DNA from 3 places in the Mycoplana ramosa genome. Region 1 is predicted to be linked to each of the others. Evidence: riboswitches for the same ligand, from Rfam matches in the RefSeq annotation. Region 1 holds a riboswitch; each other region holds the start of a gene.

Evidence for each region. Region 1 has a riboswitch for cobalamin ahead of JNC62_RS04710 (hypothetical protein). Riboswitches for the same ligand answer to the same signal wherever they lie in the genome.
Region 2: another riboswitch for cobalamin. It lies ahead of JNC62_RS14065 (CbtB domain-containing protein); the one in region 1 lies ahead of JNC62_RS04710 (hypothetical protein).
Region 3: another riboswitch for cobalamin. It lies ahead of bluB (5,6-dimethylbenzimidazole synthase); the one in region 1 lies ahead of JNC62_RS04710 (hypothetical protein).

What each region holds. Positions count from the first base shown of each region.
Region 1 is NZ_JBHEEW010000003.1:57,328-62,298, reverse strand. It holds gene JNC62_RS04715 (glycoside hydrolase family 94 protein) at 1-375, opposite strand, end outside; cobalamin riboswitch at 830-1,051, shown strand; gene JNC62_RS04710 (hypothetical protein) at 1,152-1,367, shown strand; gene metH (methionine synthase) at 1,451-4,971, shown strand, end outside.
Region 2 is NZ_JBHEEW010000010.1:52,107-57,077, forward strand. It holds gene cobU (bifunctional adenosylcobinamide kinase/adenosylcobinamide-phosphate guanylyltransferase) at 1-480, opposite strand, end outside; gene JNC62_RS14060 (CbtA family protein) at 477-1,265, opposite strand; gene JNC62_RS14065 (CbtB domain-containing protein) at 1,276-1,452, opposite strand; cobalamin riboswitch at 1,499-1,813, opposite strand; gene JNC62_RS14070 (peptidoglycan-binding domain-containing protein) at 1,902-3,719, opposite strand; gene JNC62_RS14075 (cobyric acid synthase) at 3,892-4,971, opposite strand, start outside.
Region 3 is NZ_JBHEEW010000010.1:9,392-14,362, reverse strand. It holds gene JNC62_RS13885 (NAD+ synthase) at 1-874, shown strand, start outside; gene JNC62_RS13880 (TolB family protein) at 891-1,715, shown strand; gene JNC62_RS13875 (diguanylate cyclase domain-containing protein) at 1,876-3,414, shown strand; cobalamin riboswitch at 3,426-3,683, shown strand; gene bluB (5,6-dimethylbenzimidazole synthase) at 3,729-4,415, shown strand; gene JNC62_RS13865 (DUF2865 domain-containing protein) at 4,423-4,971, opposite strand, start outside.

The DNA.
Region 1 (4,971 bases):
GCCAACCTTCATCGTCGGCAGTTGGCGGTAGAATCGACGCGGAAAATCGCGGCGGACCTCCTGGATGGCCTCCTCGACAACGTAGTAGTTGTCGAGCAGCCATTCGGCCGCCGGCGTGATGGCGGCTCCCGCTTCGACGTCGCGGGCGATCGTCTGGTAGACCCGGAAGATTTCCCGCTCGTTTTCCTTGTGTCGGGCGCGAAACACGAACGGCGCGAACCCCGGCAGGGCGCTTGCGCCGTCACGCGCCAGGGCTTCGCCGCAGGCGTTCAGCTCCTCGAGGGTGAAATAGGTATCCCGGATCGAATCGTTGTAGTCGATCTGCTTGGATTCCGGCTCGCGCGTCGAAGGCTGGGGTCGATTGTGAAGGGGCATTTGCTTGTTTCTGGGTTCGAGCAACGTGGATTTACACCGCAATCGTCGATCGCGGATCGCATTCGACGGACAAGTTCACTCGTGCGCCACCGTGAACCGTGACGCCTTCATGCGTCCTCTGCGTGCCGCCGCCAGTCCGAAGTCGGGGCGGAAATACGCAAGCCCGCGCCGCTCGATCATGGGCGCAATGTGGCTCAGGCGACACGCAAATGTACATCGGGGCCGCGTGGTGCATGAAAACAGCATTTTCTAGCCGCAAAGGCAGGTGGTTGCAACAAGGCGGCTGGGCAAGACGGTCACTCCCTGGCAAGAGGCGGCAACGGGCAAAAAATTCGATCACCCCTAGACACACCACGGTGAACAGGGGCTGAACGCAAAGCCCAGCAGAGGGTTCCGGCCAGCCGGCATCTGTCGACAAGCCCTGCTGCGACATTGACAGGACCGACGCCATCGGGCCAATCTGAAGCATCAGGGTTCTTTCGAATCGTTTCGATCCGGAGGCTAAGAGGGAAGCCGGTGCGGTGCCCCGCAAGGGACATCAAGGCCGGCGCTGCCCCCGCAACTGTAAGCGGCGAGCTGCTGTCGCCCATTGCCACTGGCACGATCGCGTGCCGGGAAGGCAAGACAGCCGCAATGACCCGCAAGCCAGGAGACCTGCCCTGATGAACTCGTAACGTCCATGGGCGGGGTGTCCCAAGGGTGCGCTTGCTCCGCAACGGCGGAACTCCAGCTCGCGTGCGTCCGGTCATCCCCCAATTCGAAGATTGGGGAAGTCATTGTCTGTCACCGTCGAAACCAACCCGTGCGGGTCCGGAAGGCCCGAGTCCGTCTTCATCTCCTGGCTGCTCTGGCAGCCGCGCGGCGCCGACCTCGCGGTCGAGGCCCTGAAAGAGGTACAAAAGCTCGCACCCTTTCAGGAGCGAGACCCCGAGATCGTGCGGCTGCGTTCTCTGTTTGCTACATTGGCGGGCCAGACCGGGAAGCCACACTAGGCAAAGCTCATAAAGACATATTGACATAAAGATACCTTTATGTGATCTCCGATGCAGATATTCCTGCATCGGAGGGCTTTGCCATGGCGGCAGCCGACCTCGACGACCTGTTCGGTCCCGAACTTTCACCCCGCACCGGCAAGGACATCGCCGACGCGCTCGAGTCCGCAGCGCGGGAGCGTATTCTCGTGCTCGACGGCGCCATGGGCACGGAGATCCAGACGCTCGGCCTGGTCGAGACGGATTTCCGCGGCAGCCGCTTCGGCGATTGCGCTTGCCACCAGCAGGGCAACAACGACCTTCTGACGCTGACGCAACCGGCCGCGATCGAGGATATCCACTATCGCTACGCGCTTGCCGGCGCGGACATCCTGGAAACGAATACGTTTTCCTCCACCGCGATCGCCCAGGCCGACTACGGCATGGAGGCGCTCGTCTATGAACTGAACCGCGACGGCGCGCGGCTTGCCCGACGCGCCGGCCTGCGCGCGCAGGAAAAGGACGGCAGGCGCCGTTTCGTCGCCGGGGCGCTGGGACCGACGAACCGCACCGCCTCGATCTCACCGGACGTCAACAATCCCGGCTATCGCGCCGTCACCTTCGACGACCTCCGCATCGCCTATGCCGAACAGCTGCGCGGCCTCATCGACGGCGGGGCCGACATCATCCTGATTGAGACGATCTTTGACACGCTGAACGCCAAGGCGGCGATCTTTGCGACCAGGGAAGTCTTCGCCGAGAAGGGCATCGAACTGCCCGTCATGATCTCCGGCACGATCACAGACCTCTCCGGCCGCACCCTCTCCGGCCAGACGCCCGAAGCCTTCTGGAACTCGGTCCGCCATGCCTCTCCCTTCTCGATCGGGCTGAACTGCGCGCTCGGCGCCAACGCCATGCGTGCGCATCTCGACGAGCTGTCCACCGTTGCCGACACCTTCGTCTGCGCCTATCCGAACGCCGGCCTGCCGAACGCCTTCGGCAAGTACGACGAGACGCCGGAGCAGATGGCCGCGCAGATCGAAGGCTTCATGCGCGACGGTCTGGTCAACATCGTCGGCGGCTGCTGCGGCTCGACGCCGGCCCATATCAGGGCGATCGCAGACGCCGCCCGCCGCCACAGACCACGCCAGGTCCCGGACATCCCGCGCCACATGCGCCTGTCCGGCCTGGAGCCGTTCACGCTGACCAAGGACATTCCTTTCGTCAACGTCGGCGAACGCACCAACGTCACCGGCTCGGCGAAGTTCCGCAAGCTGATCACCGCGGGCGACTTTGCGGCAGCCCTCGACGTGGCCCGCGACCAGGTGGCGAACGGCGCCCAGATCATCGACGTCAACATGGACGAGGGCCTGATCGATTCGGCACGGGCGATGACGGAGTTCCTCAACCGCGTCGCCGCCGAGCCGGACATCGCCCGCGTGCCGATCATGATCGATTCATCGAAATGGGAGGTGATCGAGGCCGGCCTGAAATGCGTGCAGGGCAAGCCTCTCGTCAACTCGATCTCGCTGAAGGAAGGCGAGGATGCCTTCCTTCAGCACGCCCGCCTCGTGCGCGCCTATGGCGCTGCCGTCGTCGTCATGGCCTTCGACGAAAAGGGCCAGGCCGACACGCAGGAGCGCAAGGTCGAGATCTGCGCCCGCGCCTACAAGCTGCTCACCGAGGTGGCCGGTGTGCCGCCGGAGGACATCATCTTCGATCCCAACATCTTCGCCGTCGCCACCGGCATCGAGGAGCATGACAACTACGGCGTCGACTTTATCGAGGCCGCGCGCCAGATCGTCAGGACGCTGCCGCACGTGCACGTGTCGGGCGGCGTCTCCAACCTCTCGTTCTCGTTCCGCGGCAACGAGCCCGTGCGCGAGGCGATGCACGCGGTGTTCCTCTACCACGCGATCCACGCCGGCATGGACATGGGCATCGTCAACGCCGGCCAGCTTGCCGTCTACGACACGATCGACCCGGAGTTGCGCGAGGCCTGCGAGGATGTCGTGCTGAACCGCGCGCCGAAGGCCGGCGGCACGGCGACCGAACGCCTGCTGGAGATCGCCGAGCGCTTCAAGGGCACAGGCGGGAAGGAAGCGAGGGAGAAGGATCTCGCCTGGCGCGACTGGCCGGTCGAGAAGCGACTTGAGCACGCGCTCGTCAACGGCATCACCGAGTTCATCGAGGCGGATACGGAAGAGGCCCGCCTTGCCGCCGAGCGGCCGCTGCATGTCATCGAGGGCCCGCTGATGGCCGGCATGAATGTCGTCGGCGACCTCTTCGGCGCTGGAAAAATGTTCCTGCCGCAGGTGGTGAAATCGGCCCGCGTGATGAAGCAGGCGGTCGCCGTTCTGCTGCCCCATATGGAGGCGGAAAAACTCGCCAACGGCGGTGCCGCCCGCGAGAGCGCCGGCAGGATCCTGATGGCCACGGTCAAGGGCGACGTGCACGACATCGGCAAGAACATCGTCGGCGTCGTGCTCGCCTGCAACAACTACGAAATCATCGACCTCGGCGTCATGGTGCCCGCGGCGAAGATCCTCGAGACCGCGCGCGCTGAGAATGTCGACATTATCGGCCTGTCCGGTCTGATCACGCCGTCGCTCGACGAGATGGCGCATGTGGCGAGCGAGATGGAGCGCGAAGGGTTCGATATTCCGCTTCTGATCGGCGGCGCCACGACCAGCCGCGTGCACACGGCGGTGAAAATCCATCCGCGCTACCAAAAGGGCCAGGCGGTCTACGTCACCGACGCCAGCCGCGCCGTCGGTGTCGTCTCCAGCCTGCTCTCTGCGGAGGCGAAGGCTGGCTACGTCGAGACGCTGCAGGCGGAATATCGCAGGGTTGCCGACGCCCATATGCGGGCGGAAGCTGAAAAGCAGCGCCTTCCGCTGGCGAAGGCGCGCGAGAACGCTTTCAAGCCCGACTGGTCCGCCTACCAACCGAAGACGCCCTCCTTCCTCGGCACCCGCGTCTGGCAGGACTGGGATCTGGCCGAGCTGGCCGGCTACATCGACTGGACGCCGTTTTTCCAGACCTGGGAGCTGAAGGGCGTCTATCCGAAGATTCTCAATGACGAAAAACAGGGCGCCGCCGCCCGCCAGCTCTTTGCCGACGCGCAGGCGATGCTGGACAAGATCATCGCCGAGAAATGGTTCACGCCGAAGGCGGTCGTCGGCTTCTGGCCGGCAAACGCGGTCGGCGACGATATCCGCCTCTTCACCGACGAAACGCGGTCCGCGGACCTTGCGACCTTCTTCACCCTGCGCCAGCAGCTGTCGAAGCGCGACGGCCGGCCGAACCTGGCGCTCTCCGACTTCGTCGCGCCGCGGGAAAGCGGGATTTCGGACTATCTCGGCGGTTTCGTCGTCACCGCCGGAATCGGCGAGATTGCGATCGCCGAGCGCTTCGAACGCGCAAACGACGACTACTCCTCGATTCTCGTCAAGGCACTGGCCGACCGCTTCGCCGAGGCGTTTGCCGAACGGATGCACGAGTATGTCCGCAAGGAGCTCTGGGCCTATGCGCCGGATGAGAGCTACGCCCCACAGGAGCTGGTCGCCGAGCCCTATGACGGCATTCGCCCGGCGCCGGGCTATCCGGCCCAGCCCGACCATAC
Region 2 (4,971 bases), on a different contig from region 1:
GGCGGCGAGAGACGCCACCTGCTGGTGCAACCGGCCGGCGTGGTCGCGAAACTCGCGCGCCATTTTGTTCTCCGGGACGATGCCGAGGCCGACCTCGTTGGAGACGAAGACCAGCCGCCCGGGCGCCGTCACGACGGCTGCGGAGAGATCGTCGAAGGCCGCAGGAATATCGTGGCCTTCGAGCATCAGGTTGGTGACCCAGAGGGTCAGGCAGTCGACGAGGAGGACGCGATCGTCGCGGGCGGTATCGTTGATGCGCTCCGGCAGCGCCAGCGGTTCCTCATGGGTGGTCCAGCCGTGGCTGCCCCGTTGAACCTTGTGCTGCTCGATACGCTCACGCATCTCCTCGTCCCAGGCGCGCCCGGTCGCGATGTAGTGCTTCCCAAGGCCGGTCTCGCGCACCAGCCGCTCGGCAAATGCGGATTTTCCGGAACGGGCACCGCCCAGAACCAGGACAGCTCCGGGCGATGTCGTATTCATCGATCGGCCTTTGCGATCTTCTCGTTGGCAAAGCCGAGCGACAGGCCGAGCACGATCCAGAAGAACAGCGTCGTGGCGAGCGCGGCGACGGCGAACTCGGCGCCGAGCACGGCCGGCACGTTGCTGGTCAGATCCACCGGCTGCGGCGCGCCATAGACGTGCGGCGCCGCGATCAGGGCGATGCCGGCGACCTTGGCGGCCAGTCCGTCCTTCAGGATCAGCAGGTAGAGCCCGCCGGCTGAAAGCGCGACGGTCGCCATCCACCAGAGCTGGCGGTCGGCCAGCTCGGCAGCTGGAAAGCCCGGCAGCTCCGGCGGCAGGCCGATGGCCGGCAGCAGATGCACGGCAAGCCAGCCCGCAGCTCCCCACAGCGCTCCGTTCGCGACCGTGATCGGGTTGCCGGTGACGAGGCTGGCGCCTGCAAGAAGCAGGGCGAAGCCGGCGCCGGCCACCAGATTGGCAAGCAGCGTGCCGGAGAACCGGCTCATGCCGAACATGATGCCGCCCTCGTCGTCGTGTGCCTCGCCGCCATGGGCGTAGGCGACCGAAACCGGCGACAGATAGCCGGCAATTTCGGACAGGCCCGCACCGATACCGAGCGCCGAATGCTCGTGCGTCGCCTCGGGCTGGGCTTCGGTGCCGGCCGGAGCGGGCGCGGCCTCCCCGCCCTCATACTCCTCGGCGTGGAGAATGAGCGGAATCACCCGCGCCTCCTGGGCGGCCGTCATGAGCGCGCCGGAGAACAGCCCGGCCACCAGGGCGGCCAGGAGATATTTGACGATCATGTCACCCCCCTTAGTGGCAGGGGAAGCCGTAGGAATGGCGGGTGTCGTGCGCGGTGTCGTGCAGAACGGAGGAATTGGCGAGGCCAGCGCCGAACACCAGGAAGGCGCCGAGCAGCAACGCGGTAATTCCCGCGTAGAGACGATCGTTGAGGGAAAGGGAATTCGAGGAAACGTGAGAAACAGCCATGACAACCTCCGTGCTGGCAACGGGGAACACCCCCAGGGTCGGGCACGATGCCCATCATTGGCCGGCAGGTCTCCTGGCTCGCGGCGTCAGGCGCGTGCGCGCCGGCGGCATGTCCTCGCCTTCCCGGGTGAAAGCGGCATGAAAGGCGGACGATTCGTAGACATAGAGGCGTCCAGCCCCGGTTCATCATGCCGCCACCCAGTGGCTTTGCCGGATCGTTCGATCCGGTCGGACAGGCCTCGCCACTCTACAGTCGCGGGGTCGGCCGTGATTGGGGCGCCCTGCTTGGGTCCACCCGTCACGTTCCCATTTACGCGCCAATCCGTTCCCGGACCGGCGCACCATCCAATGCTGCGATGAATATGCGCGACGGTGGCCGAAGTCAATCGACCGTCCGCGCCATCCATCTGCCGAATACCGGCGTCAGGACGGATCTCCGAACCAGGGGGTCAGTAGCCGGGACCACTCCACCCGCCCCGGCGCGGGCGGCCGTAATAGCCGTCAACTGGCCCCTCGTAGTAGCCGCCGACAGGCCCTTCCAGATAGCCGCCCACTGGCCCCTCAAGGTAGCCGTCAACCGGCCCGTCGTACACGCCATAGCCGTCACCGGAATAGCCTCCCGCCTGGTAGCGCTCCCGCGCGACACGCTGGCGATTGCGTTGCTCGGCGAACTGGCCCGACTCGCGCAACTGACGAAACTGCTTGCGGGTCAGGTAGCCGTCTGCGCGATAGCCGAGCGAGCGCTGCCATGCCGCAATCGCCGCACGGGTTCTCGGCCCGAACACGCCGTCCGCACCGCCCGTGTCGTAGCCGAGCGCGTTCAGCCATCGCTGCGATTGAGCGCGGGTTCCCGCCTCCAGATAAGCCTCGCGGACGTCAGGCGATGTCTGGAAAACCGTCGGTTGCGACTGCAACTGCGGCTTGGCCACAGGCTTCCGGGTGGTGACGTCGCTGCTGCTGGCCTCGCCTTCCGCCGTCGCGCCGTCATTGCTCTGGGTGCCGCCGGCGGCCAAGCGCTGCCGCGCCTGGTCGGCAAACCGGCCATTCGGATATTCGTCGAGATACTTCAGGAATGCGGCCGGCCGGCCACTGAGAACGGCCCGGCTCCAGCTGTTGTCCTCACGACGGGCAAGGCGCTCGGCCTCATCGCCGTCTGCCCCGGTCGCCGTGGTCGTGGCCGTCGAACTGTCCGGCGCGGCGGGAAGTGCCTCGGTATCCGTGGCACCGGCAGCGCTGTGAGAACCGTCGGGCGCGACAGATCCGGCATTGTCGTCCGCAGCCTGCCCGGCCTTCTGCCGCTCCGCCGCCGCGGCCTCCTCGGCCTTGGCCCGCGCAGCCTCCGCTTCGGCTCGCGCAGTTTCCGCCTTCACCCGTTCCGCCTCTGCCGCGTCCGCCTTGGCCCGGGCCTCCGCTTCTGCCTGCGCGGCTTGCTCGGCCTTGATCCGCGCGGCTTCCGCCGCCGCCTCGAGGCGTTTGCGCTCAGCTTCCGCGGCCGCCCGCTCCGCCTCTGCCTTGGCCTTTGCTTCCTCAGCCACCCTTGCGTCCTGCTCGGCCTTCAAGCGTGCGGCCTCGGCCCGCGCCTGCTGCTCCGCCTTCAACCGCTCGGCCTCGGCAGCCTCCACGGCCGCCTTGCGCTCAGCCTCGGCCTTCACCTCGGCGGCGCGCTTGGCTTCCTTTTCCGCGCGCGCCTGCTGTTCCTTGCGCAGTCGCTCGGCTTCCTCCAGCCGCTTGCGTTCTGCCTCGACGGCAAGCCTTTCTTTCTCGACCTTCGCCTTCTCGGCGGCGATCCTCGCCTCTTCCTCGGCCTGCAGCCGCTTCTGCTCGGCTTCGGCGGCGAGCCTTTCCTCCTCGGCCTTCGCCTTCTCGGCGGCAACCTTCGCCTGTTCCTCGGCTTTCAGCCGCGCCGCTTCGGCGGCCTTCTGCTCCGCTTGCGCCTTTTCCTTCGCCGAAGGAACGGCACCCTCCGTCCCCTGCGCGGATCCGTCTGCCTCCTTGGCAGGCTTGGCGACGCCGGCGGCGTTCAATTCGGCGAGGCGGATCCGTGCCATCGAAGCGAACGTGCCGTTCGGATACTGCTTCAGGTAGCTTTCATACCCGGCCGGATCGCTGCTGGCGGAAATCTTCTGCCACAATGAAAACTCGGATTCCCACTTTTTTGTCGCGCTGACGGGCGGTTGCGTTTCCGCCGCCTGCACCGCCGCTCCACCGGCGACGGCGAGCCCCAGCAGGCTGGCCAATCCGAGTTTCGCAAAACGCGCACTGGTCATCAAATTCCCTTTCGATCGCTGCGGAAGCACCGCAGGCTAGTCGCAACTGGACGCCGTTCAACGCCTTGGCATCGGATTCCGGCACAACTTTGATGGCTGCCTTCCGACCTTCGAAGAACCGGCATTGCACATACTTACTGACGTTTGGCGAAAGTCGAATAATCGGGAGGACTCAATCACATCGTAAAAACTGAGCCAGCCATCGCGGGTCCAGTGCGGCCTCGAGTTCCGCCGCCACCCCATCCAGCGCCTCGTCGACCGCTTTGCGATAGTCAAAGCCGCCGCCGGCAATCCCGAATTCCGCCAGAAGGCGGGCCCGGAAGGAATCGCTCGACAGGAGCCCGTGCAGGTAGGTGCCGAAAACGCGCCCGTCCGGCGATGTCGCTCCGTCCGGCCGGCCGTCGATCTCCACGGCGGGCCGCGCACAGTCCGGGCCGGTGGTTCGGCCGAGGTGGATTTCGTAGCCCTCAAGTGGCACGCCGTAGCGAAGCGAATGCGCCGAACTGTTGCGCACCGTCTTTTCCGGCGCCATCTCGGTTTCCACCTCAAGCAGGCCAAGACCTTCGATCTCTCGCTCGCTGCCCTCGATGCCGAGCGGATCGGTCACGCGCCGGCCCAGCATCTGGTAGCCGCCGCAGATCCCGATGATGCGGCCGCCGCGGCGGTGGTGGTGCGCCAGATCACGATCCCAGCCCTGCGCCCGCAGGTCGTGGAGGTCGGCGATGGTGGACTTCGAACCCGGAAGCACGACGAGACCGGCATCGGACGGGATGCGTTCGCCTGGCCGGACGAAGACGAGACCGACGTCGGGCTCCAGGCGCAGCGGATCCAGATCATCGAAATTGGCGATGCGCGACAACACCGGCACGGCCACCCGTAGCGGCCGCGCGCGGCCCGCCGCCAGCCGTTCCAGCACAACGGAATCCTCCGCCGGCAGTTGCCGGGCATGTTTCAGCCATGGCACGACCCCGAAGCAGGGCCAGCCGGTATGCGCCTCGACCGCCCGGATGCCGTCATCGAACAGCGACACGTCGCCGCGAAACTTGTTGATCAGGTAGCCGGTCACCATCGCGCGGTCCTCGGCAGGCAGGATCGCATGCGTCCCGACCAGCGAGGCGATCACGCCACCACGGTCGATGTCGCCGACCAGCACGACCGGCACGCCGGCCTGGGTCGCAAACCCCATGTTGGCGATGTCCCCCGCCCTGAGGTTGATCTCTGCTGGCGAGCCGGCCCCTTCAACCACGACGAG
Region 3 (4,971 bases), on a different contig from region 1:
CGAGCAGGAGGAGGCGGACTACCGTGCCTGCATGCTGGGGTTCCGCGACTACGTCAACAAGAACGGCTTCAAGAATGTGGTGCTCGGACTGTCCGGCGGCATCGACTCAGCGATCTGTGCCGCGCTCGCCGTCGATGCGCTGGGGGAGGAGCGCGTGCGCTGCGTGATGCTGCCTTACCGCTACACCTCGCAGGAGTCGCTGAGCGATGCGGCGGCCTGCGCACGGGCACTGGGCTGCCGCTATGACATCGTCCCCATCGAAGCGCCCGTCGTCGGCTTCATGGACGCGCTGTCCGACATGTTCGAGGGCACCGAGGCGGGCATTACCGAGGAGAACCTGCAGAGCCGCGCACGCGGCACCATCCTGATGGCGATCTCGAACAAGTTCGGCTCGATGGTGGTCACGACCGGCAACAAGTCCGAGATGTCCGTCGGCTATGCGACCCTCTACGGTGATATGAACGGGGGGTTCAATCCGATCAAGGATCTCTACAAGATGCAGGTCTACGCCTTGTCGCGTTGGCGAAACGGCTCGGTGCCGCCGGGTGCGCTCGGCCCCTCCGGCGAGGTGATTCCGCGCAACATCATCGAGAAGGCCCCTTCCGCGGAATTGCGGCCGAACCAGACCGACCAGGATTCCCTGCCGCCCTATCCGGTGCTCGACGACATCCTGGAGTGCCTTGTGGAAAATGAGATGAGCACCGAAGAGATCGTCGCACGCGGCCATGACGAAGCAACCGTGCATCGGGTCGAGCATCTGCTCTACATTGCCGAATACAAGCGCCGGCAGTCGGCGCCGGGCGTGAAGATCACGAAGAAGAACTTCGGTCGCGATCGGCGCTATCCGATCACCAACCGGTTCCGCGACCGATAGGGCAAGGGTGACGACGATGCGCAGTTCCGTCGAGATACACAACATCAGGACAGGACTGACGCGCGTCGTCTGGCAGACCGACCAACTGGTGGAGGCACCGAATTTCTCCCGCGACGGCCGATCACTCGTCATCAATGGCGACGGCCGGCTCTACCGGCTGCCGCTCGACGGCAGTCCGCCCGTGCCGATCGATACGGGATTTGCAATCCGCTGCAACAACGACCACGGCCTGTCGCCGGACGGGCGTTGGCTGGCCATCTGCGACAAGACGGAATTCGGCAAGTCGGCCATCTATATTTTGCCTGCCGACGGAGGCGTGCCGAGGCTCGTCACGCCAGGGTTGCCATCCTATTGGCACGGCTGGTCGCCGGACGGGAGGCAGATCTGCTATTGCGGCATCAGGGACGACCTCTTTGATATCTACACGATTTCGGTCGACGGCGGCGAGGAGGAGCGGCTGACCTTCGGCGAAGGGCGCAACGACGGACCGGACTGGTCGGTCGATGGTCGCATCTACTTCAATTCGAGCCGGAGCGGGCGCATGCAGATCTGGTGCGTTCGGCCGGACGGTCGCCATGTCACGCGGATCACCGACAGCCCATGGGCGGACTGGTTCCCGCATCCGTCTCCGGACGGGCGGCATCTGCTCGTGCTTTCCTATCATGCCGACGTGCTGGACCATCCCCGTGACCAGCGCGTTCGCCTCCGGTTGATGGACGCTGACGGACGAAACGATCGTGTGCTGTTCGAATTGCTCGGCGGGCAGGGAACGATGAATGTGCCGAACTGGTCACCCGATGGCGACCAGTTCGCCTTTGTGCGCTACGGGCCTGCCGATTGACGTGCTCGCGGCGCGAGCGCATGTCGACGTCCGATCCCGGCCGGCTTAACCTTTCGGAAACCAGGCCGCTTAAGGGAATTTTCCCGCTTTTGCGTCAACGTGCCACGATAAAACGCACAAGGCGGCAATGTAGACCGCCAGCATGTCGGTGGGGAAAGACATGGCGAATGCTGGGGCTGAGGGTCCGGTTGGGCGCCGGAGCAGCGTCAAGATCATGATCGGTCTTGCGGCGATGGTGATCGTCGCCCTGTTCGCGTCCGCCAATTTCATGGTGCTCGATTACTCGATCCGGCAGGCAAACGAGTTTGTCGCGACCTCGGAAAAGACGCTGGTCAAGAACGAGTTCCGCCAGCAGATCGAACAGGTCGTGCTCTACCAGAGCGGCATGTCCGTGTGGGACCGGAGCTTCGATGAGCTGGCCGACGGCTCGTTCAGCGACGAGTTCATCCGCAGGGAGTTGCGCGACTGGCTCTGGAGCGATTTCGGGTTCTCCTGGATGGTGTTCACAAAGCCAGGCGAAGAGACGGTCCTGGCTGTCCATAACCGGCACGTGGTCCGGCCGCAGGATGCCGACCAATTGCTCTATTGGGTCAGTGACCTGACCAAACGCGCCGAAGGAGCCTACTATGCGGCGCTCCGCCGTACGCGCGACGGCTGGCTTCTCGCAAAGTCGTCCGAAAGCAGCGGCATGTTGTCGCCGACATTGGCGCAGATCAACGTTACCGGGATGCGGATGATCGACGGAACGATGAGCATTATCGTCGTGCAGTCCGTCGTGCCCAAAAGGCTTTTCATTCCGGATGAGCGCAAGAAGCCGGTGCTGTTGGTGACCGTCAAGCCGATCACGGCCAAGATGCTGGCGAATTCCGAGCAGCGCCTGGGAATCCGCGAACTCGGCTTTTCGCCGATCACGACCGAGGATCGCGACCTCTTGCTCACCGGCGTCGGCGGCGACGCCTTCAACCCGATGGCGGCCTCCTGGCGCCCGAACCGTCCTGGCTCGTTCGTCTGGTCGATGGCGATCCCGCAGATCACCGCATTGGTTGCGATCTTCGTCGTGGTCATGGGTTTCGTCGCGCTGAAGTTTGCCTCGCTTGTGCGGGCCCTGGAGCGAAGCGAATCGCAAAACGCCTATCTCGCCCGCCACGACGCCCTGACCGGCTTGCTCAACCGTTCCGGCTTTGACGGTGCCATGAAGGATCTGCTCGACAAGGGCGCCCAACCATTTGCCGTCTTCGCGATTGACCTCGATCAGTTCAAGGCCGTCAATGATCGATACGGCCATGCCGCGGGCGACGCCGTGCTCAGGGCGATCGCCAACCGGTTCCTTGTCAGGCTCAACAACAAGGGCATCGTTGCGCGCCTGGGTGGCGACGAGTTCGCAGTGCTGCTTCCCGGCATCACCGACCGGCAGGCTCTCTTCGACCTTGGCAACGGTCTGGTGCGCGACGCACAGATACCAATTCCCTTCGATGGACAGCTTCTGGGTGTCGGCAGCAGCGCTGGCATCGCTGTTTACCCCGACCACGGCCGGACCGTGCACGATCTCATGGTGGTTGCCGATACGGCGCTCTATACCGCCAAGAACGGCGGCCGCAACCGCGCCGTGTTTGCGGCGCCCGATCAGGACAACGCGGGAAGGGAGATCGAATTTTCCTGCGCGCGACACCTGAGTGTCGGCGGTGGCCTTGCATCCTAGCCAACGACGTGCGCAAGTATCGTCCGTCAGGTGCCCCTGCGCGAGCAGGGGAGAATCGGGAATTCGGTGGGGCTGAAGCCGCACGTTCGTTCTGAGCACAGAGCGAACGGCAACCGTTAGCCTCGAAGCCGAAACGTGCCCAACGCTGTGACGGGGACGGCCAAACCCGGAAGGTTCAAACCTTCCGATCGCCACTGGTGCTTTAACCGGGAAGGCGGCGCGGCCGGAGGAACCGGAGTCAGAAGACCGGCCTGGCGAGATAGACCGACCCGCACGGACGGCGGACGGTTTCATGCATTGTTGGGGAGATGACGATGCACCCTTCGCCGAAGGACGATCTCGTCCACGCACAGCCCTTTTCGCCCGCCGAACGGGCGGCCGTATACCGCGCGATCGAAACACGCCGCGATGTGCGCGACCAGTTCCTGCCGGAGCCGCTGCCCGAAGACCTGCTCGAGCGTTTGCTTGGTGCGGCGCATCTGGCGCCCTCGGTCGGTTTCATGCAGCCGTGGAACTTCATCGTCATTCGCGACCCGGCGGTGCGGGCGCAAGCCCACCGGGCATTCGAGCGCGCCAACGAGGAGGCGGCGGTGATGTTTGCCGGTGAGCGCCAGTCGCTTTACCGCTCGCTCAAGCTTGAGGGTATCCGGAAGGCCCCGGTCAGCATCTGCGTGACCTGTGATCCGGACCGCGGCGGGGCGGTGGTGCTCGGCCGCACCCACAATCCGCGCATGGACGTGTACTCGACCGTGTGCGCGGTACAGAACCTCTGGCTTGCAGCACGGGCAGAGGGCGTCGGCGTGGGCTGGGTCAGCATCTTCCACGATGCGGATATTCGTGCGCTGCTGGGCATTCCCGAGCGGGTCGAAATCGTCGCCTGGCTTTGCCTCGGTTTCGTCGACCAGCTCTACCGCGAACCGGAACTCGCGCTGAAGGGCTGGCGGCAACGATTGCCGCTGGAGGAGCTCGTTTATGCCGAGCGGTGGGGAAAGCCGCGGTAAGGACGGCTCAGTTTGCGCCCGCAGGGTTGCGCAGATCGATCCTGGGTTCGTCCGGCAGGAAGACGGGACCGACATTGCGGACCTTGTCCTTTTCCGGATCGTAAGGACGTTCGATCACGACCTTTTGGGAGGCGTCGCTGCCCACCGGATGCATGCGGATCGTCGTGACCGAGCCGGCGCTCTCCTTGACGATCCCGGTCCCCGTCGCGGTGCTTTTGTAGGCAAGGCGGCCGCAGCCACAGGCTTGCGACTTCGGCAGGCCGCGTGTGCGATAGGCGAAGGCGGCGGGCAGTTGTCTGTAGAGCCTGCCGGTGACGGTGGAAACCATCTCGCCGTCGTCGATCGAATCGAGCGCCTGGTAGTAGAGTTCGGTCTGCGTATGTGGGCACAAACTGGCGCAGACCCTCTGGTCTCGCCGGAAATCGAGCGGGGACGCGCCCGAGGTTACGGGGAAGAAGCCTCCGTCGCAGGTTCGGACGCAAACCGTGCGCAACCTGCCGCCCGCGCCCCCGCCGGTTGCGGAGCGGGTTGCCAGACCGTCAAGCGGGAATTCGCC